4 regions of the Lysinibacillus sp. FSL R7-0073 genome follow, and region 3 is predicted to be linked to each of the others. Evidence: riboswitches for the same ligand, from Rfam matches in the RefSeq annotation. Region 3 holds a riboswitch; each other region holds the start of a gene.
What was found. Region 3 has a riboswitch for thiamine pyrophosphate ahead of thiT (energy-coupled thiamine transporter ThiT). Riboswitches for the same ligand answer to the same signal wherever they lie in the genome.

Region 1 (7,596 bases), 3.2 Mb from region 3:
TACTCTATTATTTCTTTCGAAAAAAATATACAGATCAGACGGTTTCTTCAACACTTTTCTGGTCTGAGATTATGCAGGAAACACGAGTATCTCCTTATTTAAAGCATTTGCAAAAGAACGCCCTACTTTATTTACAGTTACTAGCATTACTTTTCCTTGTGCTGGCACTTATGAATCCCTATATGAAAAAATCAACGATTGTTGGTGAGCAAACTATATTTATTGTTGATACTTCTGCAACAATGTTAGCTGGTAAAGGGCAATCTACCTTTGATACACATAAACAGGAAATGCTGACGCTTATAGATGAATTAGATGGGAGACCGGTCACGTTAATTACGACTGGTTCAGCACCAAAAGCGATTTTACAGCAAGAGACAAATGTTAAAGATATCGAAAAAGGTATTAAAGACTTACAAGTAACCTATGAAACGGCAGAAATGGATAAGGCGCTTGATGTGGCTCAAGCATTTGTTGGAGATACACCGACTTCAATCTATGTATTTACAGATACACTAGATAAAAAACAACTACCTATGAACAAGGACTCCGTTAAATGGCTAGTAAGAGGTGCTGCGAAAGACTTAACAAATATTGCTATTACTAGATTTGCTGCAACAACAGATGGACAGGCAACAATGGCGCTTGTGCAGCTTCATAATGATACAGACATTGAGCAAAAGGTCACACTAGCATTACAAAATGCAGAGGGTAAAGAGTTGATAGCTGAGAATATCGCTGTGCCTCCAAAGGAAGCAATAACGAAAACCTTCAAGGAATTACCTTTAGAAAAATCAATGACAGCGATTATTGATACGCAAGATGATTATGCAGTAGATAATCAACAAACCGTCTTACTACAAACAGCTACTTCAAAAATTGTGGTTGATCAGGGCATGCATCAAATGATTCAAAAAGGGTTTCAATCTGTAAGTACTGGTGTGAAAATCGTTCCGCCTTTACAAGTAGTAGACAATCAGGAGGCTACGGTGATCACTAATCAAGCTGAATTGCTGGAAAAGATGGATAAACCTCTTGTGTTATTTGGCCGTGATGATGCCGAAAAAGTAGAGGTAAGTGGCATAGTAAGTACTAAAAGTGATGCTTTATTTGCTTTTAGCGAGCTAAAGGATGTTTATGTTAGCGCCTTGTATCCTGGATTTGCAAATTATCAAACTATCGCTACTGTTGGAGAACAGCCTTTTATACAGCGCTCTCCTAAAGGTGATATCGTCGTCTTAGCAGATATTGCAGATACGGATTGGCCACTACATCCATCCTTCCCGTTATTCTTATGGAGTACTGAACAGCAGTTATCAGAATCCATTGGTTCACTCGGTATTTTCACACCAAATGAACAAAGAGTAGTAGCTTTAGCGCAGGAAGACTGGAGTGTATATTCACAAGAAGATGAATTTCTATCATTGGTTACGGATGGTATGCTAACTGCGCCAAAAAAACCAGGCATCTATTTTGTGCGTTCTAATAATGAAGAAAAACATTTTATTGTACAATTACAGGCACAAGAACGTGTCATTGAACAAGGAACAAGCTATACATTAGGGGATATTTCTGATAACGGAAAGGCTGAGATTTCGAAGGCTTCTTTTGTTCCTTGGCTAATTCTTATTATTTTAGTTTTACTTGTTTCAGAGTGGGAGGTGCAACGACGTCGTGGATTTACGAATTGATATGCCATTAGTATTGTTGCTATTACTTCCATTGCTCATCTATTTTGGTTGGACCTATTGGCGAGAACGACAGCGACTAAAAAAGAGTCCTGCTATCGTACTTATAATTCGCATGATAGCGGTAGGCTGTTTAGTTTTTGCATTGGCAGGGCCGTATCTTTTATTACCTATAAAAGAAGAACAAATTGTGTATCTAGTTGACCGCTCAGCTTCCATGAATGGGACTGAAGATGAGATGGTACAGTTTATACAGGAAAGTTTACAATCGAAAAAAGATGAACAGCTTGCAGGGCTGTATTCTTTCTCATCAACATTACAAACAGAAGCCATTATGACTAAAACATTAAAGGAAGTACCAAAGTTTACGGAAATAAAGGCTACTGATCAAACGAATATAGAACAAAGTCTGCAACTTGCAACAGGTATTATAGATCCGAAAAAAGCAACACGCTTTGTGCTTATAACAGATGGCAATGAGACAAAGGGAAATGCTTTAGATTTCGCCACGAAGTTTAAAGGCTCCAATATTAGTGTAGATGTTGTGCCTTTCAGTCAACCTGTTGTGAATGATGTTTCATTAAAAAGCTTTGTGTCTCCACAAGTGGCCTATGTAGGTGAACAGCAACAACTGATAACAGAAGTGCATGCAACTTCAGCTGGTCAAGGCGAGCTATTATTATATGAAAATGATGAACTAATTTATCGTGAGGCAGTTGAGCTAGCCGAAGGAACGAATATGTTTACCTATAAACACGCGGCGACTGGTGAAGGGCTGGTGAAATATGAAGCCGTTGTTCAAGTAGGACAAGACGCAATATTTGAAAACAATAAATTAACAAGTGTCACAATGGTACAAAGCGAACCACATTTACTTATTGTGAATGGCTATGAGACAGCTTCACCTATCGCGGCGGCACTTGGCCAGCAATCAATAGCCTATGATGTAAAGTCACCTGAAAGTTTACCAAATGAGCTCTCCAGTTATTTGCAATATAATGCCATTATTTTTGATAATGTACCAGGACATTTAGTCGGTGAGGCGAAAATGAGTGTGATAGAGCAAGCAGTCAAAAACTTTGGTGTTGGTTTTGCAATGGTCGGTGGAGAAAATAGCTTTGGTTTAGGTGGTTATTTTAAAACGCCAATCGAAACATTACTACCTGTTGAAATGGAGATTAAGGGGAAAGAACAATTACCTTCACTAGGACTTGTTATTGTACTAGATCGCTCTGGCAGTATGTCAGGATCCAAGCTAGAACTTGCAAAGGAAGCGGCAGCACGTTCAGTTGAAATGCTTCGTGATGAAGACACATTAGGATTTATAGCATTTGATGATCGCCCTTGGGAAATTATAGAGACTGGACCTTTGAACAATAAAGAAGAGGCAGTGGATACCATTTTATCTGTTACACCAGGAGGCGGAACAGAAATCTATGGTTCACTTGCAAAAGCATATGAAAACCTAGCAGATATAAAACTGCAACGTAAGCATATTATTCTTTTAACGGATGGACAATCACAGCCAGGAAATTATGAAGATTTAATTGAACAAGGAAAAGATAACGGAATAACCTTATCGACAGTGGCTATTGGTCAAGATGCGGATGCTAACTTATTGGAAGCTCTGAGTGAGATGGGAAGCGGACGCTTCTACAATGTTATCGATGAGCAAACTATTCCTTCCATTTTATCTCGTGAAACAGCTATGATTTCTCGTACGTACATTGAGGATAATCCATTCTATCCAATACTCTATAATGCTGGGGGATGGAATACGCTATTTGCCAATGGCGTTCCACAAATGAATGCTTATATCGGAACAACTGCAAAGCAGGGTGCTACCGTCGTGGCTGAAAGCGAAAAGGAAGATCCGGTGTTAGCACAATGGCAATATGGTCTTGGCAAAACATTTGCGTTTACTTCTGATTCAACAGGAAAGTGGGCAGGCGACTGGGCAAGATGGCAGGACTGGGGCACATTTTGGCAAACGCTTATTTCACAAATGCTCCCAAGTTATAATGATGTTGCCTATGATGTAAGAGTAGAATCAGATGGATCCTTTATGATTACAGATCCTACAAATGAAGCAGCATTTTTAGATATTGTTGCGGTTAATGAAGCGGGTGAAGAGCTAGACACACAGCTTGAAACTATATCAGCTTCTCAGGTGCGAGCTGTAGTACAAGCTGAGCCGGGATTAATCTTCTTCCGTATCGCTGATGAAAAGGAAACGATTTATCAGGCAGGATTAAGTGTTCCCTATAGTGCTGAGTATGAACTTCTTCCTGCTAATGATAAATTAATAGAAGAATTAACCGAACAAACTGGTGGTGCTGTTTTAAAAGAACCACAAGAAGTGTTCCGTGACTTTATAAAGCAAGGGGCGGATCGTCAAAACATTGCGACATGGCTTCTCCTTGTAGGTATGCTCTTATTCTTTATTGATATTACAATAAGACGCTTTGGCTGGAATTTCCTAACGAAGCCGAAGAAAAAGGAGCAACTTGTAGAGAATCACTCCGTACAGGCAGAAGACACGAATGTGGCACAATTATTAAAGGGTATGAAAAAACGTCAATAATTTAATTTAGATGAAAGCAGTGCGAATTATTTCGCACTGCTTTTTGTATATACATGGAGAGAGAAATCCTCTAAGAAATACCAACGACATTATTTAATAAAGAGAGTGGGATTAAAATATTTTTCTAGCACCGTTTTACGCAAACTGCTAGCTATTACAATACCTAAGATTGCTCCAGTTGTACTTGATATTAAAAAGGCGGGCATGAAAAATAAGGCCGCTACGGATGTACCCATAAGTAACATTGCATAGGGAACTGCTACAAGCGATGCGAGAAGACCCGTGCCAATCACTTCACCCACACCAGCTAACCACATTTTACTGCTATATTTATAGGCAAGCCCCGCGCATAATGCACCAATAATACTACCAGGAATGGCTAAGAGAGAGCCTGTTCCTGTAAGGATACGAATGATAGCCGTAATAAAGGCAACTACCACTGTAGGTACGGGTCCAAGTATAATGGCTCCTACTACGTTAATAGCATGCTGCACAGGGTAGGCACGAGCAATCCCAGTTGGAATGGAGATAAACGTAGAACCTGCAACGGCAATCGCTACTAATAAAGCCATAATTGTTAATTTACGAATAGACATGATAGTGCGCTCCTTTTCGTTTTAGCCACTAGAAACATGAAAAAAGCCGCTTCCTTCAAACGACAGGAAGCGGCCTTGCTTATACACTGAAAATAGCAAGAAGCGCCACTTCCCTCCGCTAGCATGAACTAGATCAGGTTCGAAGGGTCCGTATATAACCATATACGTCTCAGCCTTTAAAAGACTCCCCTAGTGGTAAGTATTTTTCTATTTTTTAGAAGTGTAACATACTACAATCAATAGTCAATAAGCTTTGACGATTAGTGTGAATCTGGATGCATAAGCTGTGGCGCCTTTTTCAATGTCCAAATTAGGGCAAGGAAGAAGCAAGCTAATAAGATAATTGCACCAAAAATATAAGGACTGTTCATATTCCAGTCAAATAAGAAACCAGCCAAAGCGGGTCCGATCATATTTCCAAGGCTCATATAGGCATTATTCAAGCCGGCTGCAAACCCTTGCTCTGTTCCAGCAAGTTTGGAGATGAGTGTATTAACAGCTGGACGAATTAACGTTGTTGCCGTAGAGAAGATGGTTGCTACAACTAATATTAGTGCAAAACCTGAAACAAATAATATTAAGAAAATAGCAACGGAAGCAATAAATAAATTGACCAAAACTACTTTCATTTCACCAAAGCGTTTAAAGAGTGGCGTTATGATAAACATCTGTACAATTACCCCAAATGCTCCACCAACCACTAGAATGGTGGCAATATCGCCAGGTGAGTAATTAAATTTTTCTGTCACAAATAGTGATAAGGTTGTTTGGAAGTTAGCAATCCCAAATGAGAATACCATCATAATAATTAACATAACAAAATAAGGCATATGTACAGAGCGAGCCATCTGTTTCACCAGATTATCTTGCTTTTGTCTATTTTGCGCAGTTATTGGCTTTGTAGATGGTAATAAAAAGTACGATAAAATAGACGCTAAAATGGCGGCAGCTCCCGCCATGAAAAATGGAAAATGTAAGCTAACCTTTGCGAGGAAACCACCAATTCCAGGGCCAATCATAAAGCCGAATGACATCGCAGCTCCTAACATACTCATTCCTTTTCCGCGTTCTTTATAAGTTGTCACGTCTGCTACAAAAGCCATAATAGGAGGTGCAACAAATGCAGAGCCAAGGCCACCTAAAAAGCGTGCCAAAAAGAGCATCCAAACATCTGTAGAAAGGCCAAAACCGATTTGTGCAAGTCCTGTTAGTATAAGACCGAAAATAATTAAATTTTTCCGCCCATACAGGTCAGAAAGATTCCCAGCAATTGGAGAAAATACGAATTGTGCCAAGGCGAACGTTGCAATAAGCATGCCTAGAACTTGTCCTGCTGCTCCAAATATTCTTAAATATTCCGGCATTACAGGAATAATAATTCCAATACTCCCCATTGCGATAAACATGTTAAACATTAAAATATACAAAGCCGCCTTATTGGACTTCTGCTGGGTCATCGAAAAACCCCCTTTATGTAATCAAATATAGTACAGTCTATCATAAAGAATTATGGCTGGCTAATAGTTGAGATTGCTGTAACTGGTTCGATCGTTAGAATGGTTTTTTAGAAAAGCTTTTTTCTTGGAAGGCTTCAGATCATTGTGTAATAAAAAAGAATAGTTAGGGGTGTAGAGTGAGGACGAATTGCTTTTTGCTAGAAACAACTATATTGAAATGAAATAGCGCGGGTAAGAGTGAATAATGTTACCACAGGCTACTAGTAGAAATGCTCTTTAAATATAGTAATACAAATGAATGCTTACATAAAAAGAGCGAATTGGTTTTAGACCAATTCGCTCTTATAAATTATCGAATACTCATTTTAAATTCTAAAAACAGTTCATTATATTTACCTAAGTAATCTGGGCCTAAGTTTTTGTAGACCTCTAATGTATCACGTTGCTCTTCAGAAGGGTAATAGCGTTCATCAGAAACTACTTCTGGGTCCATTAAGTCCATGGCAGCGATATTAGGCGTCGAATAGCCAACATAATCGGCATTTTGAGCACCAGATTCAGCGCTTAGCATAAAATTGATAAAGGCATGTGCACCATCAATATTTTTTGAGGTTTTTGGAATAACCATATTATCGAACCATAAATTGGAACCCTCTTCAGGAACAGCAAAGTCCAACTCTTCATTTTCAGACATCATGTCCGCTGCCTGACCAGACCAAGTGAGGGCCACTGTTGCTTCATTATTGATCATTAATGGCGTAATTTCATCCCCAATGATCGCTTTTACGTTTGGCGCAAGTGTGATCAACTTGTCAGTTGCTGCACGCAGTTCATCGTTATCCAATGAGTTCAAGGAGTGTCCAAGACTATTTAAACCCATTCCAATCACTTCGCGAGCACCGTCTACTAAAAATACTTTTCTTTTTAATGAAGGGTCCCATAAATCGTCCCAAGAGGAGAAATCTAAGTTCCCAACTAGCTTTGGATTATAAACAATTCCTACTGTTCCCCAGAAGTAAGGAACTGAATATTGATTGTTATCATCGAATGGTAAATCTAAAAAGTATGGATCTATATTTTTAAAATTCGGGATTTTCGCTTTGTCTAAAGGAATCAATAAATTATCTTCCTTCATTTTTTCAATCATATACTCAGAAGGGACAGCAATATCGTACGCTGTACCACCTTGCTGTATTTTAGTCATCATAGCTTCATTGGAGTCAAATGTTTCGTAAATGACATGAATACCTGTTTCTTTTTCAAACTCTTTC
Region 2 (7,596 bases), 1.5 Mb from region 3:
ATGAAGCAAACTTAAATACGCAACATAATTTATTGTTATTTACAAATAGAGGGAATTATATTTATCAGCCAGTCCACGAACTGCCTGATATTCGTTGGAAGGACCTTGGTCAGCATATTTCTAGTATTGTGCCAACAAGTGAAGATGAATCAATTATTGCGGTCTATGGTTTTGAAACATTTGAACAGCCAAATACGTATATTTTAACTGCTACGAAAGATGGTCAAATTAAACGTTCACCACTTGCAGATTATGCAGTGACGCGTTACTCGAAGCCGATTAAAACAATGAATGTTAAAGCGGGCGATGCCATGATTTATGCATCGTTTATGACGGATGATGTGGAACTGCTCTTAACAACTGATACGGCGTATGCAATTCGATTCCCTATCGAGGAATTGCCGGTTACTGGTGTGAAAACGGGCGGCGTTAAAGGTATTACGCTAAAAGATGGAGAAGCATTAGTAGGGGTCAATGTTCTACAGCCAGATGAAACACAATATGTCGTTATTGTGACACAACGAGGGGCTGTTAAGAAAATGAATGTCGCAGAGGTAGAAGTAGCAAGTCGTGCCAAACGTGGTCTTAAAGTCCTGACAGAATTAAAAGCAAATCCTCACCGAATTGTCGCTGTTATTCAAGCAACAGACGATGAGCAGGTTGTGATCGAAACTGAAAAAGGCGTCCAAGAGTTTATTGATGTTCAAACATTGACGCGTGCTGATCGCCATTCTAATGGTTCATTTAAAGTGGATATTGCAACAGATGGAGCCATTTCACATGTCTTAACGGCCAAAAAAGAACAAAAACCAAGCTAAAAATATGCCCAGTCTCTATATAGGAGAGCTGGGCTATTTGTTTGAGTGGAACAACTATCCAAAAATAGCATCTTGTCATTTTAGATCAACTATGGGTATAATAATCAACGAAAAGTTCATAGCGAAAGAATGTAGGGGGGCTAGTTATGGCTAGCTGAGATTGTGTCCGATAGACACTGACCCTTTGAACCTGATTTGGCTCGTACCAGCGTAGGGAACATCTATTCAAAAAAGCAAAAGTTTTGGAGATTGATTGCAATACGTCTGGGAGGAATCCTAGGCGTTTTTTTGTTTTCCAAGCAATATCTACTAACTGTATATTACGCTTTCTTCTGGTGAAACATTCATTCATGAACACTTTCATATTACAAACTGGGAGGAACTAGCATGAAAAAATGGTTATTTATCCTATTAGCTGCGCTATTGACGTTAGTAGGCTGTAGCGACAAGGAGGACAAGCAAACTGCTGATACAAAGAAAAAGGTGTCAGTGGTTCTCGATTGGACACCGAATACGAATCATACAGGATTGTATGTTGCGAAAAAGCTTGGTTATTTTGAAGAACAGGGCTTAGATGTTGATATTATTATGCCAGGAGAGGCAGGAGCCGATCAGCTCGTAGCTTCAGGTAAGGCAGAATTTGGCGTGAGCTATCAGGAGGGCATTACACAGGCTCGTGTTCAGGATGTGCCACTTGTCTCAATAGCGGCCATCATTCAGCATAATACATCTGGATTTGCTTCTGTAGCATCAAAGGGTATTACATCTCCAAAGGACTTTGAAGGAAAAACGTATGGTGGGTGGGGAGCACCACTCGAACAAGCCGTATTACAATCATTAATGCAAAAAGAAAACGCTGATAGTAATAAATTAGATATTGTCAATGCAGGAGATTTAGATTTCTTCACAATGATGAAAAAAGATATCGATTTTGCTTGGATTTATTATGCTTGGACAGGGATTGAGGCAGAGCTTCGTGGGGAAAAGATTAATATGCTGTATTTAACGGACTACAGTGATCAGTTAGATTACTATACACCTGTTTTAGCAACTAATGAAAAGATGATTCAAAACAATCCAGACATCGTCAAAGCTTTTGTTGCGGCTGCATCGAAGGGCTATGAATATGCAATCGAGTATCCGAATGAAACTGCTGATATTTTACTAGAAGCGGCACCGGACTTAGATAAAGAGTTAGTGCATAAAAGCCAAGAGTGGTTGGCTGATAAGTATCAGGATGACGCTAAACAATGGGGTGAGCAAAAGCTATCTGTATGGGAAAACTATGCTAAATGGATGTCGAGTAACAAAGTATTAGAAGGCGAATTTGATGCTAAACAGGCGTTTACGAATGAGTTCTTACCGAAAAAGGAGGCCAATTAACATGGCAAATTCATTAATCAGTGTCCAAATCATTCCGAAGACAGAGAAGTATGAGGATGTAATTCCTTATGTAGATGCGGCCATTGCAGTTATTGATGCATCTGGTGTGAAATATGAGGTTCATCCCCTTGAAACAACAATGGAAGGTGAGCTTACAACGCTTCTTCAAATCATTGAAAAAATGAATGTTAAGATGGTCGAGCTAGGAGCCATTAATGTCATTACACAAGTAAAAATTTTATATCAACAAAATGGGATTACAATGGCTACATTAACGGAGAAATATCAGTCATGAAACGGGCATTACAAAAGGGAAGGACGATAATTTTTATCGCCTTCCTCTTATTCATATGGGAGCTTGTTGTGCATATCGCTGATGTTCCTCCTTGGCTCCTTCCAGCACCAAGCATAATTGTAGAAGAAGGCTTTCAATCGTATCAGACATTCCTGCCACATGCTCTGGCTACCGTGCAATTAGCTTTATTAGGACTTGCTATTGGGGTGGGCTGTGGTCTAACAGTGGCAATTGTTTTGCATCGTTTTGCTTTCATTCGGTCATTATTTTATCCGATTCTCATTATGTCGCAAAACATACCCATTCTTGTGTTAGCACCGCTCCTTATTATTTGGTTTGGCTTTGGCTTATTACCAAAGCTCATTATTATTTGTCTAGTGTGCTTTTTCCCTATTGTCATTGCGGCAATGGACGGTTTTCGTCAAACAGCACCCGAGTTAAAGCATTACTTTGATATGATTGGTGCAACGAAGGCCCAAACGTTTTGGAAATTAGAATGGCCACATGCCTACCCAGCAATTTTCTCGGGCGTAAAAATTGCTGCTACTTATAGCGTAATGGGGGCAGTCATTGCGGAGTGGCTTGGTGCGAAAAAGGGAATTGGTGTATACATGACCTTAGCACAATCCTCCTTCCGTACAGATCGAGTGTTTGTCGCAATTTTTGCGATTGTCTTGTTAAGCTTATTGCTGTTTAGTAGTATTCGTTTGCTTGAAAAATTAATGGTAAAGGGGAGAGGTTATCATGCTCAGCATACAAAACATCGCTAAGTCCTTTAACAGTCTACATGTTCTTGACCATGTTTCCTTCGATGTCAAGGATGGTGAGTTTGTGGCCATTGTAGGACCATCAGGCAGTGGTAAAAGTACCCTTTTTCAATTAATTGGTGGGGTCTCCCCGGTTGATCAAGGGGAAATTTTATTAAATGGAGAGGATATCCAGCGAAAAAGAGGAGCAATTGGCTATATGCCACAGCAGCCTTGTTTATTGCCCTGGCGTACCATTTTAGAGAATGTAACAATTGTCGAGGAATTGCAGCAAAAGCCTAATGTTGAGCGTGCAAAGGGGTGGCTAGAAAAGGTAGGACTTGCTTCCTTTAGTCATGCTTATCCAAACGAGCTATCTGGAGGGATGCAACAACGTGTATCTTTTATCCGTGCCATTGTCAGTGATAAACCTATTTTATGTCTAGATGAACCATTTTCTGCGCTCGATGAATTTACAAGACTGGAAATGCAGGCATGGCTACTGTCCATTTGGGAAGAGTATCGAAAATCCATCTTATTTGTCACACATAGTATTGAAGAGGCACTCTTTTTAGCAGATCGTATACTTGTTTTATCAAAACGGCCTGCAACGGTGAAAAAAGAAATCATTGTGCCGTTTGAACGTCCCCGCAAAGAAGAAATTCGTCATTCGGCCACATTCACAGCCTTGAAGCAACAATTATTCATGTATTTACAGGAAGAAAAGGGGGATCTGAATGTTGATTGATGCACATATTCATTTAGATCAGTATAAGGACGTGGAAATACCTTCTTTATTGGAAGAAGTAGAGGCATTAATTGCGGTGAGTATGCAGCTGACTTCCTGTCAAAATACGTTGAATTTAGCGAAGGTCTATCCCAAGGTGAAGGCGGCTTTTGGTTTCCATCCTGAACAGCCTTTACCGAGTGAAATAGAAGAGAAAGCTTTATTTGATTGGATTCGCTCCCATAGTGATGAGATGATAGCAGTCGGTGAGGTCGGTTTACCCTATTATTTAAGGCAAGAACAAGCTTTGGATGCTCGTCCGTATGAGGCTTTATTGGAACGATTTATCGTATTGGCTAAGGAGCTGGACAAACCGATTGTTTTGCATGCTGTGTATGAAGACGCTACCGTCGTGTGCGATTTACTAGAAAAGCATCAGCTTCGTCAGGCACATTTCCATTGGTTTAAAGGGGACGAGGTAGTTGTGAAACGCATGATTCAGCAAGGTTATTTTATCTCCATTACGCCTGATGCATTGTATGAAGAGGAAATTCAGCAGTTAATTCAAATCTACCCGATCGAATTGATGATGGTAGAAACAGATGGTCCATGGCCGTTTGAAGGACCATTTACAAATAAACCTACGTCTCCGTGGATGATGCATTCAACGATTGAGGTGATTGCAGCCATCAAAGGATTGTCTATACAAGAAGCGGCTCAAATTATCACTCAGAATACGACAAACTTTTATCGACTTTAAACTAATTTTGCAAGTGACACATGTATTTTCTACAATAATAAAAGCAGTATAGGATACAAACTAATTATCCGTATACTGCTTTTTATGTTTAGTGGAATCATGCATCAATTTCTCCGTCTTTGTTTTGGTGGTGCGTTCATGTGTACTGAAGGAATTGGATTGGCGATTTTTCTCCACATCCTTGCCAACAGTTCTTTTTATATGCATTCGCTTCTTTTTCGCCCTAGATTGAGCCATGTTCATTCCCTCCTTTTAACAATTATAGTAACGGAAACGAAAGAAAAAGTAAAACCTCGTAAGCAAAAACTTACGAGGTTTATGACATAGATTTAGTGAGATACGTCCTGTACAGAAATACCTGTGTTTGCTTTAACGTCAACTTCACGATACTTTGCATCATCAGTTTCTTTAGAAAGTAATGTGCCGATGAAACCACCAAGGAAACCAAGTGGTACAGAGATTAGAGCAGGGTTCGTTAACATAATTAACGGATCACCCACAAAAATCGCCTTCCCTTCAACTGGATTCCATACGTTAGGTGACATAGCTACTAATACTAATGCAGAGATTAAACCTGTTAACATCGCTGTAACAGCACCAGCTGTATTAAAGCGTTTCCAATAGATTGTGTAAATAATAACTGGGAGGTTAGCAGAACCTGCAATACAGAATGCTAAAGATACTAAGAACGCAACGTTTAATGTTTGTGCACCAAGTGCTAATAAAATAGAAATGACAGCGATCGTAATTGAACCGATACGAGCTGCAAGAACTTGCTCTTTTTCAGTAATTTTACCCTTTTTAATGATTTGACCATAAATATCATGTGATAGGGCAGAGGCACCTGAAAGTACAAGACCTGCTACTACCGCTAAAATTGTTGCGAATGCTACCGCACATACGAATGAGAATAGAATGTCGCCACCTAGTGCTTCTGCAAGAAGTGGGGCAGCCATATTACCAGCAGCGTTTGCCGCGATAATATCTTCTTTTCCAACGAATGCTGCTGCACCGAAACCTAAGAAAATTGTTAAAACGTAGAAAATACCTACAATCCAAGTAGCCCAAATAACAGATGAACGAGCCGTTTTTGCATCTTTTACTGTGAAGAAACGCATTAAGATATGTGGAAGACCCGCAGTACCTAATACTAATGCAATTAACATAGAAATTGTGTCAAGTCCATTTGTATATTTTAGACCTGGGTTTAAATAAGCAGCACCACTGTCAGTTGCTGTAGTCATTTCTTTAAACATTGTTGCAATACTGAAGCCAAACTCTTTTAATACTAAGAATGAGATAATAACTGTACCTAGCATTAAAAGACAAGCTTTAATAATTTGAACCCATGAAGTTGCTGTCATACCACCGAATAATACGTAAGTTGTCATCATGAAACCTACGATCAATACAGCTACCCAGTAGTCGATACCTAAAAGTAATTGAATAAGTGCTCCTGCACCAACTAGTTGTGCAATCATGTAGAATAAAACAATTGTAATAGTGCTTAAAGCAGCTGTTCCACGTACTTTTGAGTTATTGAAACGAGCTGTAATCATGTCAGCTAAAGTGAATTTTCCAAGGTTACGTAATGGTTCAGCAACGATGTATAATACCACTAAGTAAGCTACTAAATAACCAATAGAGAAGAAGAATCCGTCAAATCCAAATAATGCTACTGCACCTGCAATCCCTAAGAAAGAGGCAGCTGATAAATAGTCACCTGCGATAGCTAGTCCATTTTGCCAGCCTGTTAAGCCCCCACCAGCTGTATAGAAGTCACTTGCAGAAGATGTACGTTTAGATGCCCACCATGTGATAACTAATGTTAAACCAACAATGGCTACGAAGAAGAATATGGCTGTAAAACTCATTCCGTTATTCATCGGCGGCCACCTCCGTTCTCGTATTCTGCGATAATCGCTTTTGCTTCTCTGTCGAAGTTGTTTGCTTTAGCTACATATAAATGACATAACCCCCATGTCATGATGAATAGCCCTGCGGAATAAATCCACACCCAAGTAATTTCCCCAAATGCCTTTTGGTGTAGAATTGTTGTGTACGATGTCAGAATTGGTAACAACATGTAGGCCAATAAAAATATGGCAGTTATAGACCAAAGAAAAGAGTTCTTTCTGCGTACAAGAGACTTAAAGGATTCTTGGTTTGCAATTGCATCATAGTCAATCACGACACCTTTTTTTGCTTGATTGTTTGCCATTAACATTCCCCATTTTGTGTATATTTTTTCTGCCTTAAGACTTGATTTTGCTAGTTTAGTGAATTCACATTCTCATTTTATGAAAGAGTTCACAAAATTGCAATACATTTCAGAAAAATTATGTAAAAAAAATTTTTCTGAAAATAGTCCTGAAAGAGAAAAAAACCTCCTAAACCAAGAATATCTAGGGTTTTAGAATATTCAGATAAATAAATGAAGCAAAGAGAAATCTAGATTCTTGACAAAAAAAGAACGATAAATCCGCAAAAATGCCTTGGTTTTTTATCCATATTTAAATACTATTGCCTTAGTGAAAATTGGTTTTTTTCTGTATTTTGGAAGTCGAATAATATTGTTCGATAAGTAATTTGCTAGTTGTGGAATAACAAAAAAGGCGAAAAACTCGACCAAAAATCAAATTTTTTGCCTGTTTTTTTGTATATTTTGAATTTCGATTCATTATGCATACGGTGTATAAAAATTAATGTGAAATATCAGATACAGAAACTCCAGTATTCGCTTTTACACGAATTTCTTTATAAATACGTTCTGCCTCTTCAGTCGGCACTTTACTAGATGAAAGTACTGATCCTAAATAACCTGCAATAAAGCCTAATGGAATGGTAATAATGGCTGGTACAGCTAG
Region 3 (7,596 bases):
GACCCAATATTCCGTGATGGAAATTGGGCATTCTAAATAATCCATTCTTACTAATAGTATTCTAGGCTAGTATGTTATGGATGTCATAAATTATCCTTAGATTTTCCTAGTATCCTATTGTATAATTAGTTTAGGGTAATTAGTAGATCATTTAAGTAGAGAGGAGCTCTAAAAATGTTCATTACAACTGTTATTGGATTTTCAGCAGTTTTATTAATTTCAACTGGATTCTTCATCCACTACCTACAAGTTGGTTTAGATAGCAAGTCTTCAGTAACTGTAGATCCAAAGCCAAGCGAAAAATTTTAATGTAAAAAAACAGCTACTGTAAAGGTAGCTGTTTTTTTATAGTTTCAAAGTTTTTAATCTGCTAAAGTGTATGAAGTTTGCTTCTTTATTGTAAAAATTGTCTGAATAAAGTCTTTATTGTTTGCATAATTAAAGTTTTGCTCTAAAATATTTTTTGTAAGGAAGGGAGCAATTTTCATGACAATGTTACAAGATATTTTAGAGTTTAACAAAGAGTTTGTACAAGAGAAAAAATATGAACCATTCATCACTACAAAATATCCTGATAAACGTATTGTTGTTTTATCTTGTATGGATACTCGTCTTGTAGAGCTTTTACCAAAAGCGATGAATCTCCGTAATGGCGATGTAAAAATTGTGAAAAGTGCCGGTGCATTAGTAAGCCACCCTTTCGGTGCTGTAATGCGTAGTTTATTAGTTGCTGTCTATGGCCTACAAGCAGATGAAGTTTACGTGGTTGGACATTATGACTGTGGTATGAGCGCAGTTGATCCTGATGCGATGTTAAGTGAAATGGTTAAAAGAGGTATTAACCCAGAAACCATCAAAATGCTGGAGTATTCTGGTTTTGATTTAAAAGAATTTTTACGCGGTTTTGGTGATGTAGCGACAAGTGTTAAGAAAAGTGTCGACACGATTCGAAATCACCCATTAATGGTCAAAGACGTTCCTGTACATGGTTTGATTATTGACCCAAATACAGGTCATCTAGATTTAATTGAAAACGGTAACCATCAATAGTTTATCTAACTTGATTTATAGCAAATCAATAAACAAGTGCCTTTCCTTTGAAAAGAAAGGCACTTGTTTATTTATTCATCCTCTAAACGGGCATACATATAATGATCGACCCAATGACCATTTATATACAAAAGCTTTCTTAAAAGACCTTCCTGTTGAAAGCCCGCCTTCTCTAAGACACGCATAGAGGGATTATTTTGGGTTGATACATATGCCTCCACTCGATGTAGCCCAATTTGATCGAATGCAAACCGGACTACCATATTCACTGCCTCAGTGACAATTCCCTTACCAACGTAAATTTCATCCATAGCATATCCCACAAATGCACTTGAGTAGGGTAATCGTTTTACAGCATATAGTGCAATATGTCCTATTAGATTATTAGTACCATGCTCAAAAATACCAAAAGTAAATTCTCGCTTTGAATCCATTAAATATAAACTTTCTTGAATTTTTTTATATTGCGCGTCGATTGTATAGTATTCAGGTCTTTGTAAAGGCTCATAGGTTGACCAAAAGTATTTATTGCGGCTTACGAGACCTGTTAAACTTCGTGCATCATTTTCTTGGAATGTGCGGATGTAGCATTTATCCCCCTTTATTGTTACCACATTCCCATCCTTTTTTCTTAATAAATTCCAAATTTTAAACACCATTTCTCCACACTAGCCTTCCAATCAATATCGATAACAACTTTTACTACTTTCTCAACCACCGGAAATTAAGGGGGTTAACCCTAGTTTTACCTTATTGTATGTAAAAAAAGATGCTGCTACAACTAAAACAGCTTATGTCTTAAGTCATAGCACCATCATTTCACATTTTATTTTTCACTTCTTTTTCTCATTTAATATGTCCAGGCTAGATGACTCAGCATCCTCTAAATGTGCCTTGTCCAATACATTTGTTAAATGAAGCCCACGTTTCAGTGCCTCGCGTTCAATATGTGCAAGCGTTTCTTGTAGCACCTGCACACGCGCATATTTTTTATCGTTTCCAGCTACTAAAACCCACGGAGCATTTTTCTTATCGGTCTTTTCAAACATTTCATTGGCAGCCTCAATATATTGCGGTGACTTTTCTCGATTACGCCAATCTTCGTCTGTTAACTTCCAAGATTTATATGGATTTTGTTCTCGTTCCTTAAAACGCTTTAATTGCTCTTCATCTGAAACATGTAGCCAAAACTTAATAATTATGTAGTCTCCCGCGGTTAAAATCTTTTCAAAATTATTAATCTCCTCATAAGCACGAGACCATTCGTCCTTCGTCGCGAATCCTTCAATTCGTTCTACTAATACACGACCATACCATGAACGATCGAAAACAGCGATCTGCCCGTGCTGAGGTAGCTTTCTCCAGAACCGCTGTAAATAGTTATAGCGTAATTCATGTGGCTGTGGAGCTGAAATTGGATGGACGACATAGCCACGTGGATCGACACGTTCAATTAAACGTTTTATCGCTCCTCCTTTACCAGCCGCATCCATACCTTCAAACACTAAAATTAAACCTATTTTATTTTTTAATAAAAATTGTTGGGCATTTAACATTTCATATTGGAGTACTTTTAATTTCTTTTTATACATCTTTTTATCTAGTTCAATAGATAGGTCTAAATTTTTTATGTTTTGCGTCATAAAGCTTCACTCCTTTAATCTGGATATATTCTTATTGTACTAAAGAAATAAATGGATGCCTATTGAGATGGTAAATTGTAGATAGAATTAGCAAAACAACACGATACATTGATGGAAATTTCCGTTATAATAAATTGAGTGACGGTACTATACTTATTTGTCTTTTCCCTATACAATCTAACTCGAAGGGAGAGGAAAGCATGCCTCGATTTTTATTGATGACAATTTCTTATATTGTCTCACTCATCCTAACCTTTTCATCCTTTTTCACGAAACTTAACGGTCAATCTTTTTTAGAAATTTCTAATCGTTTTTCGGTGGTATTTGCACCTGTTGATGGAAGTCATGTAATTTGGATTGTCATTTATTTATTCACCGGTTATTGGTTAGTGATGAACATCAAAAAGACATCTATGAAACAGTCTGCGCTCTTTAGTTGCATAAATATTTTACAAGCATTAACGATATACGTATGGCATCATGAATTATTTATTGTTTCTCTCGGCATTACCTTACTCTTAGTCTTGTATTTATTTATGTTGTACAATACGTATCCACTTCATGACAAATCACTGTCGGGGCGTATTCCTTTCGCCATTTATTTTGCATGGATGACATTTATTTTTATCACAAATATTAGCTTTACGTTAACAGCTTATGGTTGGAACGGTTTTGGTCTAAGTACTCCTCTTTGGGCAGTTATTTTACTGACATTAGGTGGAGCCATTGCGCTACATATCCGCTTTCATCACTTTGATATCATGTATCCAAGTGTTTTTATATGGGCTTATATAGGAATCGCTTTACATAATGGTTTTGATGAGCTACTCGTAACAACAGCTGCGTTATTTTTATGTGGTGTACTCTTAGTTGGTATTTTATTCATTAAAAAAAATCCTGCCTACCAAAAGTAATTTGGTGTGCAGGATTTTTTTGTAATCCTATTCTTCGTCTAATGAAGTAAGGATAATTGGTTTTTCTTTTGTAACAATTACTGAATGTTCAATTTGAGCAACAAGAGACTTATCAGGTGTAATGAATGTCCAACCATCACCAGCTTCTACAATATGCTCTGCTTTTGCTGAGATAAATGGCTCAACTGCAAGAACCATGCCCTCTTTCATAATCGTAGAGTCCCATGCATCATAATAATTTAAAATGTGATTTGGCTCATCATGTAAAGAACGACCTAAACCATGGCCTGTTAAATTCATGATAACTGTTAAGCCATTAGCATTCGCTTCTCGCTCTACAGCTTTACCGATTTGATTTAATTTAGAGCCAGCCTTTACCTTTGTCATAGCACGATCAAAAGCATCTTTGGCAACACGGCATAGTTTTTCTTTGTCTTCATAGCCATCACCAACTACAAATGAAATACCCGTGTCGGCAAAGTAACCATCTAAAGAGCCTGAAACATCGATATTGACGATATCTCCCTCCTGAATAACACGTTTACCTGGGATACCATGCGCTACTTCCTCGTTGACACTAATACAAGTATATCCTGGGAAGTCATATTCTCCTTTTGGTCCTGAAATGGCACCTGCCTCAGCAAACATTCGGCCAGCAATTTCATCTAGTTCAAGTGTTGTGACACCTGGTTTTGTAGCAGCCTTCATCGCTTCACGAATCTCTGCACAAATACGTCCAATTTTTTTAAAAGCTTCAATTTCTTCTTGCGTTTTTACAATCATGTATAACGTCCCTTTCATCTAATATCTACTCTTTAATATAACATAACTTTTTACGCGTATAACGCTAAACGCTTTAAATATTGTATGCCTGCCTCCTTGGCAAAGTGCTATTCTATTGTGACTACATAAAAAAACCCCTTCACCAATATGAAGGGGATGGCATTATGCTTTACGTTGCATTAGTTGTGGAGCCGCTGTGAATAATAACGCTCCCACAATGGCTGTTAATATTGTTGCTGGCAGCATATAGGTACCATTATAAATAATCGAGTAGATCCACGCATTTTGATCGCCGGCATACTCTGCAAAAAATACCGCTCCAGCAGTAGTATGCGCTGCATATCGCAAGAAGCCTGCAAACACCGTACCTACAATAATATAAAGCGCCATTTTTGTTTTGTTTAGTTGACTTGCTGCTTCAAGTAAAGGTCTGCGTACAATGGCTGCTAACCCTACAACTGTGAAAGCAACGCCGTAATCTAATAAACCTTGAAGCCAGTGTACAATATAAGCTCCAAACATGGTTTGCATAACACCTACAAGTAAGCCTGTTGTTAGGCCAGCTACTAAGCCCCAACGAAATGCAATTAACATAATTGGTACCATGACAAGACTAACAGAGCCACCTTGTGCCCATACTTTAAAGGAGACCTGATCGAGCACAAGGCCAATCGCAGAAAATATTGCAATCTCCACTAGCATTAATAGTCTTTTTTTGTCCATACATATTCTCTCCTTTGTTCCGATGTAGGATACAAGAGCAGGAATAGAAATGCGCTGATTTGATTCTCTCTGACATCTTTTTATTCTTAAGAATGAAAAAACGATGTCAGGACAGAGCCTCACATCGTACAAGTGTCGGTTTCTATCCACATCCCTACGCAAGTGTTAGCTTACAGGTTCAAAGAGTCAAGGCATTACGTGCCCAGTCTCAGCTGACATCATCAGCTCCCCTTGTGGTCGTTACATCTGAATTTAATTTGAACACTTTCATTGTACGCAAAGCACGGAATGATTACAACCTCTTCCATACTTAATTTTTGAAACTTTACTGTTTTCCATGCGTAAATATTAAAAAAGGAGGTACAACTATGGAGAACCAAAAAATTTTATCTGCCTTTAGTTATCTCAGTATTTTCTTTGCTCCTTTCATCGTACCATTAATTGTTTACTTCGTTACGAAAGATGCTGACATCAAAAGACATTCTATTCGAGCACTAGTGTCTCATCTAATTCCTTTTGTATTTGGTATCTTATTTTTCATTGTCTTTGTCTTTTCTACATTTAGTTTAGACCCCACTTCAAGTAATAGTACAGTAATGATCATTTGGTTCATTTCGTTCGCCATTTACGGAATTGTCTCGCTCGGAATCGTAATATGGAATATTATTCAAGCTGTTCGAGTTATCCGCTAATGTTTCATTTTTAAAATAAACAGGTAGAAGTAATTAAAAAGGAGCTGTGTTTTTGATGAAAGTATCAAAAGTAGTGAAAACCGCTGTTAAATTAGCGCCTATTGTTATACCGATCGTAAAAAAAGTGATGGCAGCAAAAAAAGGGACAACTTCTACAGTCAATTCTCGAAAAAAATAAAAGGAAGGCGTATTTCCTTAAGCCGGAAATACACCTTCCTTTATTTTATTTCAAAATATGTTTGACTATATCCATTCAATGTTTTTTCGACATGTAAAACGGCTGGCATCGCTGATTTTAATTCAGGCACATGAGAGATGACACCAATCATTCGTCCAGAATCTTGTAAATCTATTAATGTGTCTATTGCTTTATTTAATGATTCTTCATCGAGCGAGCCAAAACCCTCATCAATAAACATTGTTTCAATATAAATATTACCTTGGAAGCTTTGAATAACATCAGCCATTCCCAGGGCAAGGCTTAATGATGCATTGAACTTTTCACCACCGGATAATGTTTTGACATCTCGTAATTGATCTGTGTAAGCGTCATATACATCAAGCCCAAGTCCACTTTGCTTGGCATGCTTTTCAAGCCTGTCCGAACGTCTAAGCTCAAATTGGCCATTAGATAAATGATAAAGACGAATATTGGCTGCCTCTGTAATTTGATCTAAATAATTAATTTGAATATATCGTTCAAAGGAAAGCTTTTTCGAATTTTGCCCATTTAATAAGCCATACAGCTCCTTCACGCGCCCTGCCTCACTCTCAAGTAAACGAAGCTCTCTCTCTGTTTCTTCTACTTTGTTGATAAAGCTTTGACATGATTTCGCAAATCCATCTATTTGTTGAAGTTGTTTAAAAGCATCCTCATAGGCGATTCGGAGACTTTCTAAGGTTGCCTCCATCAGGGCTAAATCTTGCTCCTCTTTCCCTTGAAGATGTTTTTCTCCTTCTGAAATTTGAATTTGTAACGTATGAACATGTAACGTGTAGTCACTGCATGCCTTCCTAAGTTCTTCTAATTGAGCGGCACTTCTTTTCGCAGTTGCATAGTCTTCATAGTTCACAAAGCCTGCTTCCTGCATGCTTATTGAAAACTGCTCACGCTTGTCATTCATTTTGAGCTTTAATTCTTCAAAATTCTGTTTGGCGATTTCCACAGCTAGTTTAGCATTACTGGCAGCTTCCTTTGCGGCATGTAAATCATGCTGGCTTTCCTGCCATAATTTTTGTAAATCCATTTTCTGTTTACTAACATCGGTAAGTGTTTGTTTTAATTGCTGTAAGGTTGGAATAGTTGTTGGCATTTGCTTATGCTGTTCTTCTACAATTGCCTGCAGTCTTGTCCAGCTCTTCATCTGCTCAGTTAAATATTCCTCAAGTTTGACTTGTTTATGTTGCAAATGCTCTATTGCTAAACGCTGTTCCTTCTGGTTAATCCTTGTTTGAGCTAACTGTTGATTGATAATCTTTAAGCTAGTAATCTCTTGTTCCATTTTTTCTAAGGAAGCTATTATTTGTGCTTGATCCTGTTGCTTCATCGCGTATGCTTCTAATTGTGTCAGTGCCTCTTGCTGAAGCTGTTGTGCGGATGTTAAAAATGCCTCTTTTTCCAAATACAAACGCTCGTCTGAAGAAGCTTTTCTCCTTAACGTTTCCACCTGAGCAAGCTCAACAATTTCCAATTGCTCACTATGTGTTTGTTGATGAGTCGTACTCCCACAAACCGGACAAGGTTGCCCTTCTTTAAGCTGTTGAGCTAAAATGCTTGCTTGGCTTGTCAGC
Region 4 (7,596 bases), 3.8 Mb from region 3:
ACCTTCTCCCACTAGGACTAAAGCTAGATGTGATAACGGCGCTAAATCTCCACTTGCTCCAACCGAGCCTTGTGACGGGACAATTGGATGTACGCCTTTATTAATAAAATCTAATAAAAGCTGTACAGTTTCCTCACGAATACCTGAAAATCCACGAGCTAAGGCATTTGCACGTAAAACCATCATGGCACGTACAACATCAGTTGGAAACGGCTGGCCCACACCTGTTGCATCTGATCGTAATAAATTCAGTTGCAATAGCTCAATATCTTCTTCCTCGATTTTTATATTGCTTAGTTTGCCAAAACCTGTATTTACACCATAAATAGTTTGCCCCTCTGCTAAACGCTTTTCGATTCGTTCCCTACTTAAACGAATACGTTCTATACTGTCTGCAGCAAGTGCAACCGTTGCATGCCCTTTAACGATTTCCTCAATTTGTTGTCTTGTTAATGTATTGCCATCAAGCTCGATGATCGACTTCACATGACATCCCCCTATTCCCTTTATGGCTTATGTAAAATTCATTTAACGTAATCACTAAAACATCCGCATTCAACTACGTTTAAGCGTTTTCATTGTAAATGAGTTTCCTGCTGAATGATGGTCAATTACTCTATTTCCATTGTACTAACTACTTTTTTCAGAATATAGAGAATTTTAAAAGAGAAAACATGATTTTTTTCATATTCCTATGTTATTTTTAATAATATAATCGTATTTTTATATGAAACTAGAATATTTTAAGCGAGGTTAGATGTTATGAAGCTGTTATTAATCGATCGAGACTCCACTGAACTAGCAGGCATTAAGTGGTTTTTACACACATATTTTCCAGGCGATGTTCTTATTGACATGTGCACTACTATTTCAGATGTACCTCAATGCATCCGTCAATTTGAACCGGATGCCATATTGTTAAATATCGATTTGGTCCCTAATAATCGCTTAGCTTCTCTTTATCGAGATCTACAAAAACATTCAGGTGCTATTTTAGCCGTAACAACAGAACCCTTATTTAAAAACGCATTGAAAGCCATTGATTTACAGGTAACTCATCTGTTCGTAAAGCCCATTGATTTAGAAGTATTAAAGCAAAAACTGACAGGCATTTCCTTGCGCTCACCACAAATTACAGATTTTGCGCAGGAGGCTACAAATGAATCATTTTATAATCATTTATTTTTAGATACGAAATCAGACTCTATCGAAACTGGCATTCACTTTACAATAATTGAGCCTGAGCACACCGAGACCTATAACAAGCTTTACAATTGGCTTCAACAAACACCTATCCACTTCCATATGAAAACCTATCCTTTATCGAATAGAATCGTCTGCCTTTTTCAAACGCCAGACATAAAAATGGTAGAAAAGGATGTACGTACTCTTATGAAGGAATGGCGTTTGTTTAGTAATAGTTCTTTAAATATCGGGATATATGATGGACCCGCTACAAGCATTAAAAATATGTACACATTAACAAAGCGTGCACTTCACCAAAGTTTTTATGAAGGATTCGGGCATATTTTTTACGCAAGTAAACAATTTGAAATACAACCCTTAGATCCATTACTAACACCAGAGGAACAACAATTATTAATAAGTAGCCTGGAGGAGGGTAATTTAGAAGCCGTAAAAACATTTTTATATCGACTTTCTAATGAGGGCATCTATTACGAGCAGGATGATCTACGCATCCATCTAACAAGTGTCTTAGCACAAATTCGGCGTTTTATGTTGAAATATAAACTACACGAAAAAGCAGTCATTGAACAAAACTACCGCCAGCTATTTCATTTAATTATTGAGCATCCTATTTTTTATACGATTCTCAATGGCATTATTTCTTTCACTCAGAGATTAATAGAGCTAGCCCGTGAAGCCCGCATGGAAAAAAGAGCCGATTATGTTGAGCTCGCTTTAGAAATTATTGATCAGCAATTTAAAGATAGTTCCTTGTCTCTTCCCTTTGTCGCTCGTAAGCTTGGCATCAGCCCCAATTATTTAAGTACGATTTTTTCAAAGAAACAAGGCTTGCCATTTAAGCGCTATATACAGCAATTTAGAATTCAAAACGCCATTAAGATGCTACTAGAAACAGATTTTGCAATTAGTGAGATTGCTCATTTAAACGGTTTTGATGATCCGAATTATTTTATTAAAATATTTAAACAACAAATCGGTATGACCCCTCATCGATACCGAAAAAATTAATAAAGACCTTGCAGATAATTTTCAATTAGTTATTTTCATTTTCAATAAAGGTTTGTACTATGGATGTTATATCTTATACTTCTTTTCATTTACAGTATAAATACTGTTTATATCTAGTTTATTTAACAACAAATTTATGGCGAGGATTAAGCATAAATAGGGTCTCCGATGCATATATTTATATTTTATATCTTACTATAAAAATTCTTTAACGATAATTATTATAATGTACTAGCAATTCTATTTTATATTTGTTATAGTTATAGACGAAGAGTTTGACTTACATTATTTTCAGGAGGTAACTAATATGACAAACGCAAATGATCGTAGCCGTCGTTTTACAACAGCAGGTGGTGCTCCAGTAGTAAGTAACCATGACTCTATGTCAGCAGGTCCACGCGGCCCTCTATTACTTCAAGATGTATGGCTAGTTGAAAAATTAGCAAACTTCAATCGTGAAGTAATCCCTGAACGTCGTATGCACGCGAAAGGTTCAGGTGCATTTGGTACTTTTACTGTAACGCACGATATAACTCAATATACAAAAGCTAATATCTTCTCAGAAGTGGGCAAGAAAACTGAAATGTTCGCACGATTCTCCACAGTTGCTGGTGAGCGTGGTGCAGCAGATGCTGAGCGTGATATCCGTGGCTTTGCACTTAAGTTTTATACTGAAGAAGGCAACTGGGATCTAGTAGGAAACAATACACCAGTATTTTTCTTCCGTGATCCACTACACTTTACAGATTTAAACCACGTGGTCAAACGTGATCCACGTACAAATATGAAAAACGCTAATTCCAACTGGGATTTTTGGACATTATTACCAGAAGCGCTTCACCAAGTGACAATTGTAATGTCTGACCGTGGTATTCCAACTGGTTACCGTAATATGCACGGATTTGGTTCTCACACATATAGCTTTATCAATGCTGATAATGAGCGTGTTTGGGTTAAATTCCACTTCCGTACAGAACAAGGCATTAAAAATTTCACAGGTGATGAAGCAACTGAGGTAATCGGTCAAGACCGTGAATCTTCACAACGTGATTTATATGAAGCCATTGAAAAGGGCGATTTCCCTAAATGGAAAATGTATATTCAGGTTATGACAGAGGAGCAATCTCGTGAGCTACCATACAACCCATTCGATTTAACAAAAGTATGGTATAAAAAAGATTTCCCATTAATTCCTGTAGGTGAGTTTGAGTTAAATAAAAACCCGGACAACTACTTTGCAGAAGTGGAACAAGCTGCATTTGCACCATCTAACATCGTTCCTGGTATTAGCTTCTCACCAGATAAAATGTTACAAGGTCGTATCTTTGCCTATGCGGATGCACAACGCTACCGTTTAGGTGTAAACCACTATATGCTTCCTGTTAACGCACCAAAATGTCCATTCCGTACTTTCCACCGTGATGGCGCTATGCGTTTTGACGGCAACCTTGGTTCAACACTAGGCTATGAACCAAATAGCTATGGTGAATGGGAGCATAATTTAGACCACAAAGAGCCTGAGTTACGCATTGATGGTCATGCAGGAATTCATGATTTCCGTGAAGACGATAATAATTACTTCGAGCAACCAGGTAAACTTTTCCGCCTAATGACTGCGGAAGAACAACAACGTCTATTTGAAAATACGGCTAATGATATGGCTTCTGTTGAAGAATTCATCAAACGTCGTCACATCCTTCACTGCTATTTAGCTGATCCAGCATATGGTGAAGGTGTCGCAAAAGCAATGGGTCTTTCATTAGAAGGTATGGATCTTACAAACCCATATGTAAAACAACCAACAAACGTTTAATATTCCACTTATTATTGATATCCAAATCCAACTTTTACTCCATGTGAATGTATAATTCACATGGAGCTTTTTAGTATTCGTCTAGTTTCAACCGCTCACTTCTATTTGCAAAAGCATAAATTACTTTTATTCATCTCCCCTGTTTAATTGTGGAACCAACATAAAAAAGGCTCGTGTCTAGTAAATCAACACAAGCCTTGTACTATTATTATTGATAGATTTGACTACCTGCCTTTTTAAACTCCGCTGACTTTTCCCTCATACCTTCATGGATGGCCTCTGTTGTATTTAAATCCTTTTCCTTAGCATAATTACGAATATCCTGAGAAATTCTCATGCTACAAAATTTAGGACCGCACATTGAACAAAAATGTGCTGTTTTTGCCCCCTCTGCTGGTAATGTTTCATCGTGATATTCTACTGCACGTTCTGGATCAAGAGAAAGGTTAAATTGATCACGCCAGCGGAACTCGAAACGCGCTTTTGACAGTGCATCATCCCGTTGTTGTGCACCTGGGTGCCCCTTTGCTAAATCTGCAGCATGTGCAGCAATCTTATAAGTAATAACCCCTACTCGAACATCCTCCCGATTAGGTAATCCTAAATGTTCCTTCGGTGTCACATAGCAGAGCATAGCTGTACCAAACCAACCAATCATTGCTGCTCCAATAGCAGATGTAATATGGTCATAACCTGGAGCAATATCTGTTGTCAATGGACCTAAAGTATAGAATGGGGCTTCCTTACAAACCTCTAATTGCTTGTCCATATTCTCTTTAATCAAATGCATTGGAACGTGACCTGGCCCCTCCACCATTACTTGAACATCATGCTTCCATGCAATTTGCGTTAATTCGCCTAATGTTTCCAGCTCCGCAAATTGTGCTTCATCGTTAGCATCCGCGATTGACCCTGGGCGTAAGCCATCTCCTAATGAGAAGGCTACATCATAAGCTTTCATAATTTCACATATTTCCTCAAAATGAGTATAGAGGAAGTTCTCTTGATGATGGTATAAACACCATTGCGCCATAATGGATCCACCCCGAGACACAATGCCTGTTACACGGTTTGCCGTAAGAGGGACATAACGTAAAAGGACACCTGCATGAATAGTGAAATAATCTACCCCTTGCTCCGCTTGTTCAATAAGCGTATCACGGTACACCTCCCATGTTAAATCCTCAGCCACACCATTTACCTTTTCTAATGCCTGATAAATTGGTACTGTCCCAACTGGTACTGCAGCATTTCGAATTATCCATTCTCTCGTTGTATGAATATGTTTGCCAGTTGATAGATCCATAATATTATCAGCACCCCAGCGTGTAGCCCATGTCATTTTTTCCACTTCCTCTGCAATCGAGGATGATACAGCTGAATTCCCAATGTTCGCATTAATCTTCACATGGAAGTTACGACCGATAATCATTGGCTCGGCCTCAGGATGATTAATATTGGCAGGCATAATAGCCCGGCCTGCTGCAATCTCTGAACGTACGAAATCTGGGTCCATATTTTCTCGTATCGCTACAAACTCCATCTCAGGTGTAATAATTCCCCGTCGAGCATAATGAAGCTGCGTGACATTTTTACCCTTTTTTGCACGTAAAGGCTTTCTCACCAATTCCGGGAAGACATTTTCATGGATACGTGGATCATCAGCGCGACTGAAACCATTATCCTCAGGTTTAATTGTACGCCCTCCGTATTCCTCAACATCCCCTCGCTCTTGTATCCAAGCACTTCGTAAAGCAGGTAAGCCCTTTGTAATATCCACGTGGAAGACCGGATCTGTATATGGTCCACTCGTATCATACACCCGAATTGGGGCATTTTCTTCATCCCCAAAGGTACCAGTCGTCGGACTTAATGTAATTTCACGCATTGGTACTAAAATATCAGGACGAGATCCTTCCACATAAACCTTTTTACTTCCTTCAAAGTTAGACATAATCGTAATGTTCTTTGCACTAATTGCTGACATGAGCTACTTCTCTCCCTTAAATGTAGTTTAAACAAGGACCGATTCTAGCTCACCCAGCAAACAAAATAAATAAAGGCCGAATCCAAAAAAATAATTGGATCCGGCCATGAATGTAAAGGGTCTATTGATTGCACGTAATATGCAATAGCTTCTTAACTTTCCCACGCTGGTATGAGCCAGATCAGGTCCAAAGGGTCAAGAAACCTCTATGCGTTTCCCTCTCAGCCTGACTCATCAGACTCCCCTAGTTAATACTATTCAGTTTGATGCTAGTTTAGCAGATATTGCTAAGAGATGGAAGTTATCATTTAAATATTTTTGATTTCTATTAGGTAAACAATACATCAGCAATATAAATTACAATCGTGACCGTTATACAACTCACAATGGTCGAAAATAAAACGGTTTGTGCAGCTGTTGCCGACTCTATATCATATTCTAATGCTAGACTTGAACTGTTGCGGGATGTGGGAAAAGCACTCGCTATAAATAACGATTGTGCCACAACCCCGTCTAAACCGAGCGCATAAATAATGACTAAAGCAACGGCTGGACCGATAATTAATCGCGTCAAGCAGCTGACGAATACTGTTTTATTAAACATCGTTTTAATCTCCAGTTGAGACAATTGGGCGCCTAGCGTAATTAATGCAACGGCAATAAAACCATCTGCTACATGGTCTATAGGTATTTTAATAAACTGCGGAATGCCAATGTCAAAATAATTCATGGCCACACCGATTATTAAAGCGTGTATAATAGGCATTTTTATAAAATCCTTTAAAATTGTCATGCCCGATTTAGTAGAGGAAATTAAATTATATAAACCATACGTATACGTTGTCATGTTTTGGAAGATAACGAGTATAACCTGGATGGCTACACCAATAGGTTGAGTGGCAAAAATCATTTGAGCTACCGGAATACCATAGTTGCCAGAGTTAATGAGTACTACACTATTTTTAAAAACAGCTGCCTCAGTTTTGGCGAGTCCAAGCCCTTTCGCTAAAAAGTGACTGAGTAACATTTGACTACCAATAAAAAGCACAACAAACAATCCAACTTCCCCCAGAACAGACAGTTTTATACTCGTCTCATATAAATTAATAAATACAGCGGCAGGCATAAAACAATATGTAATAAGCTGTGATAATGCTTTTAAGTTAAAGCGAAATTTCTTTTGCAGAATAGCACCTAGTACAAGTAATACTAAAATAGGTGCGACAATTTGAAAGAAAATCATTCCAAGATACACCATATTGAAGTCCCCCTCCCTTTTGATTGTAGTGTCGATAATGTACTAGGTCAATGCTACTTACTTTCATAATTAAAACCGTTGATTTCCACTACTGGAGGGGTGCGCCTTGTTCCAATGATGAAAAGATAAAAAATCACATCAATAAACGAGGAGAACAATGTACAGAATATAAGAATCACCAAAACTCACTCATTTGAGGACTATGAATTCTTGATGAAAAAAATGAAAAGGGAATCGAGCATGAACTTCTCGATTCCTTTTTTCAACAGTATGAGCTGCCTTTAGATTTTAGGCAGCCTTTTTCTCTACGCAAGCTTAAAT

Region 1: another riboswitch for thiamine pyrophosphate. It lies ahead of thiW (energy coupling factor transporter S component ThiW); the one in region 3 lies ahead of thiT (energy-coupled thiamine transporter ThiT).
Region 2: another riboswitch for thiamine pyrophosphate. It lies ahead of MKY88_RS12545 (ABC transporter substrate-binding protein); the one in region 3 lies ahead of thiT (energy-coupled thiamine transporter ThiT).
Region 4: another riboswitch for thiamine pyrophosphate. It lies ahead of thiC (phosphomethylpyrimidine synthase ThiC); the one in region 3 lies ahead of thiT (energy-coupled thiamine transporter ThiT).

What each region holds. Positions count from the first base shown of each region.
Region 1 covers NZ_JBBPAS010000001.1:913,519-921,114, forward strand. The annotation lists gene MKY88_RS04290 (vWA domain-containing protein) at 1-1,691, shown strand, start outside; gene MKY88_RS04295 (VWA domain-containing protein) at 1,675-4,272, shown strand; gene thiW (energy coupling factor transporter S component ThiW) at 4,362-4,868, opposite strand; TPP riboswitch at 4,962-5,069, opposite strand; gene MKY88_RS04305 (MFS transporter) at 5,129-6,325, opposite strand; gene MKY88_RS04310 (ABC transporter substrate-binding protein) at 6,675-7,596, opposite strand, start outside.
Region 2 covers NZ_JBBPAS010000001.1:2,533,771-2,541,366, reverse strand. The annotation lists gene parC (DNA topoisomerase IV subunit A) at 1-818, shown strand, start outside; TPP riboswitch at 942-1,052, shown strand; gene MKY88_RS12545 (ABC transporter substrate-binding protein) at 1,206-2,201, shown strand; gene MKY88_RS12540 (thiamine-binding protein) at 2,203-2,496, shown strand; gene MKY88_RS12535 (ABC transporter permease) at 2,493-3,266, shown strand; gene MKY88_RS12530 (ABC transporter ATP-binding protein) at 3,241-3,990, shown strand; gene MKY88_RS12525 (TatD family hydrolase) at 3,980-4,729, shown strand; gene MKY88_RS12520 (hypothetical protein) at 4,790-4,966, opposite strand; gene MKY88_RS12515 (solute symporter family protein) at 5,059-6,603, opposite strand; gene MKY88_RS12510 (DUF485 domain-containing protein) at 6,612-6,950, opposite strand; gene MKY88_RS12505 (solute symporter family protein) at 7,432-7,596, opposite strand, start outside.
Region 3 covers NZ_JBBPAS010000001.1:4,079,818-4,087,413, forward strand. The annotation lists gene MKY88_RS20570 (aminopeptidase) at 1-36, shown strand, start outside; gene MKY88_RS20575 (hypothetical protein) at 175-309, shown strand; gene MKY88_RS20580 (beta-class carbonic anhydrase) at 487-1,050, shown strand; gene MKY88_RS20585 (GNAT family N-acetyltransferase) at 1,122-1,709, opposite strand; gene MKY88_RS20590 (polyphosphate kinase 2 family protein) at 1,884-2,693, opposite strand; gene MKY88_RS20595 (hypothetical protein) at 2,894-3,607, shown strand; gene map (type I methionyl aminopeptidase) at 3,635-4,390, opposite strand; gene thiT (energy-coupled thiamine transporter ThiT) at 4,553-5,113, opposite strand; TPP riboswitch at 5,248-5,355, opposite strand; gene MKY88_RS20610 (DUF4870 domain-containing protein) at 5,482-5,805, shown strand; gene MKY88_RS20615 (hypothetical protein) at 5,858-5,983, shown strand; gene MKY88_RS20620 (SMC family ATPase) at 6,024-7,596, opposite strand, start outside.
Region 4 covers NZ_JBBPAS010000001.1:232,115-239,710, reverse strand. The annotation lists gene hutH (histidine ammonia-lyase) at 1-486, opposite strand, end outside; gene MKY88_RS01130 (helix-turn-helix domain-containing protein) at 763-2,217, shown strand; gene MKY88_RS01125 (catalase) at 2,525-4,030, shown strand; gene thiC (phosphomethylpyrimidine synthase ThiC) at 4,239-6,017, opposite strand; TPP riboswitch at 6,159-6,273, opposite strand; gene MKY88_RS01115 (AEC family transporter) at 6,346-7,275, opposite strand; gene MKY88_RS01110 (methyl-accepting chemotaxis protein) at 7,581-7,596, opposite strand, start outside.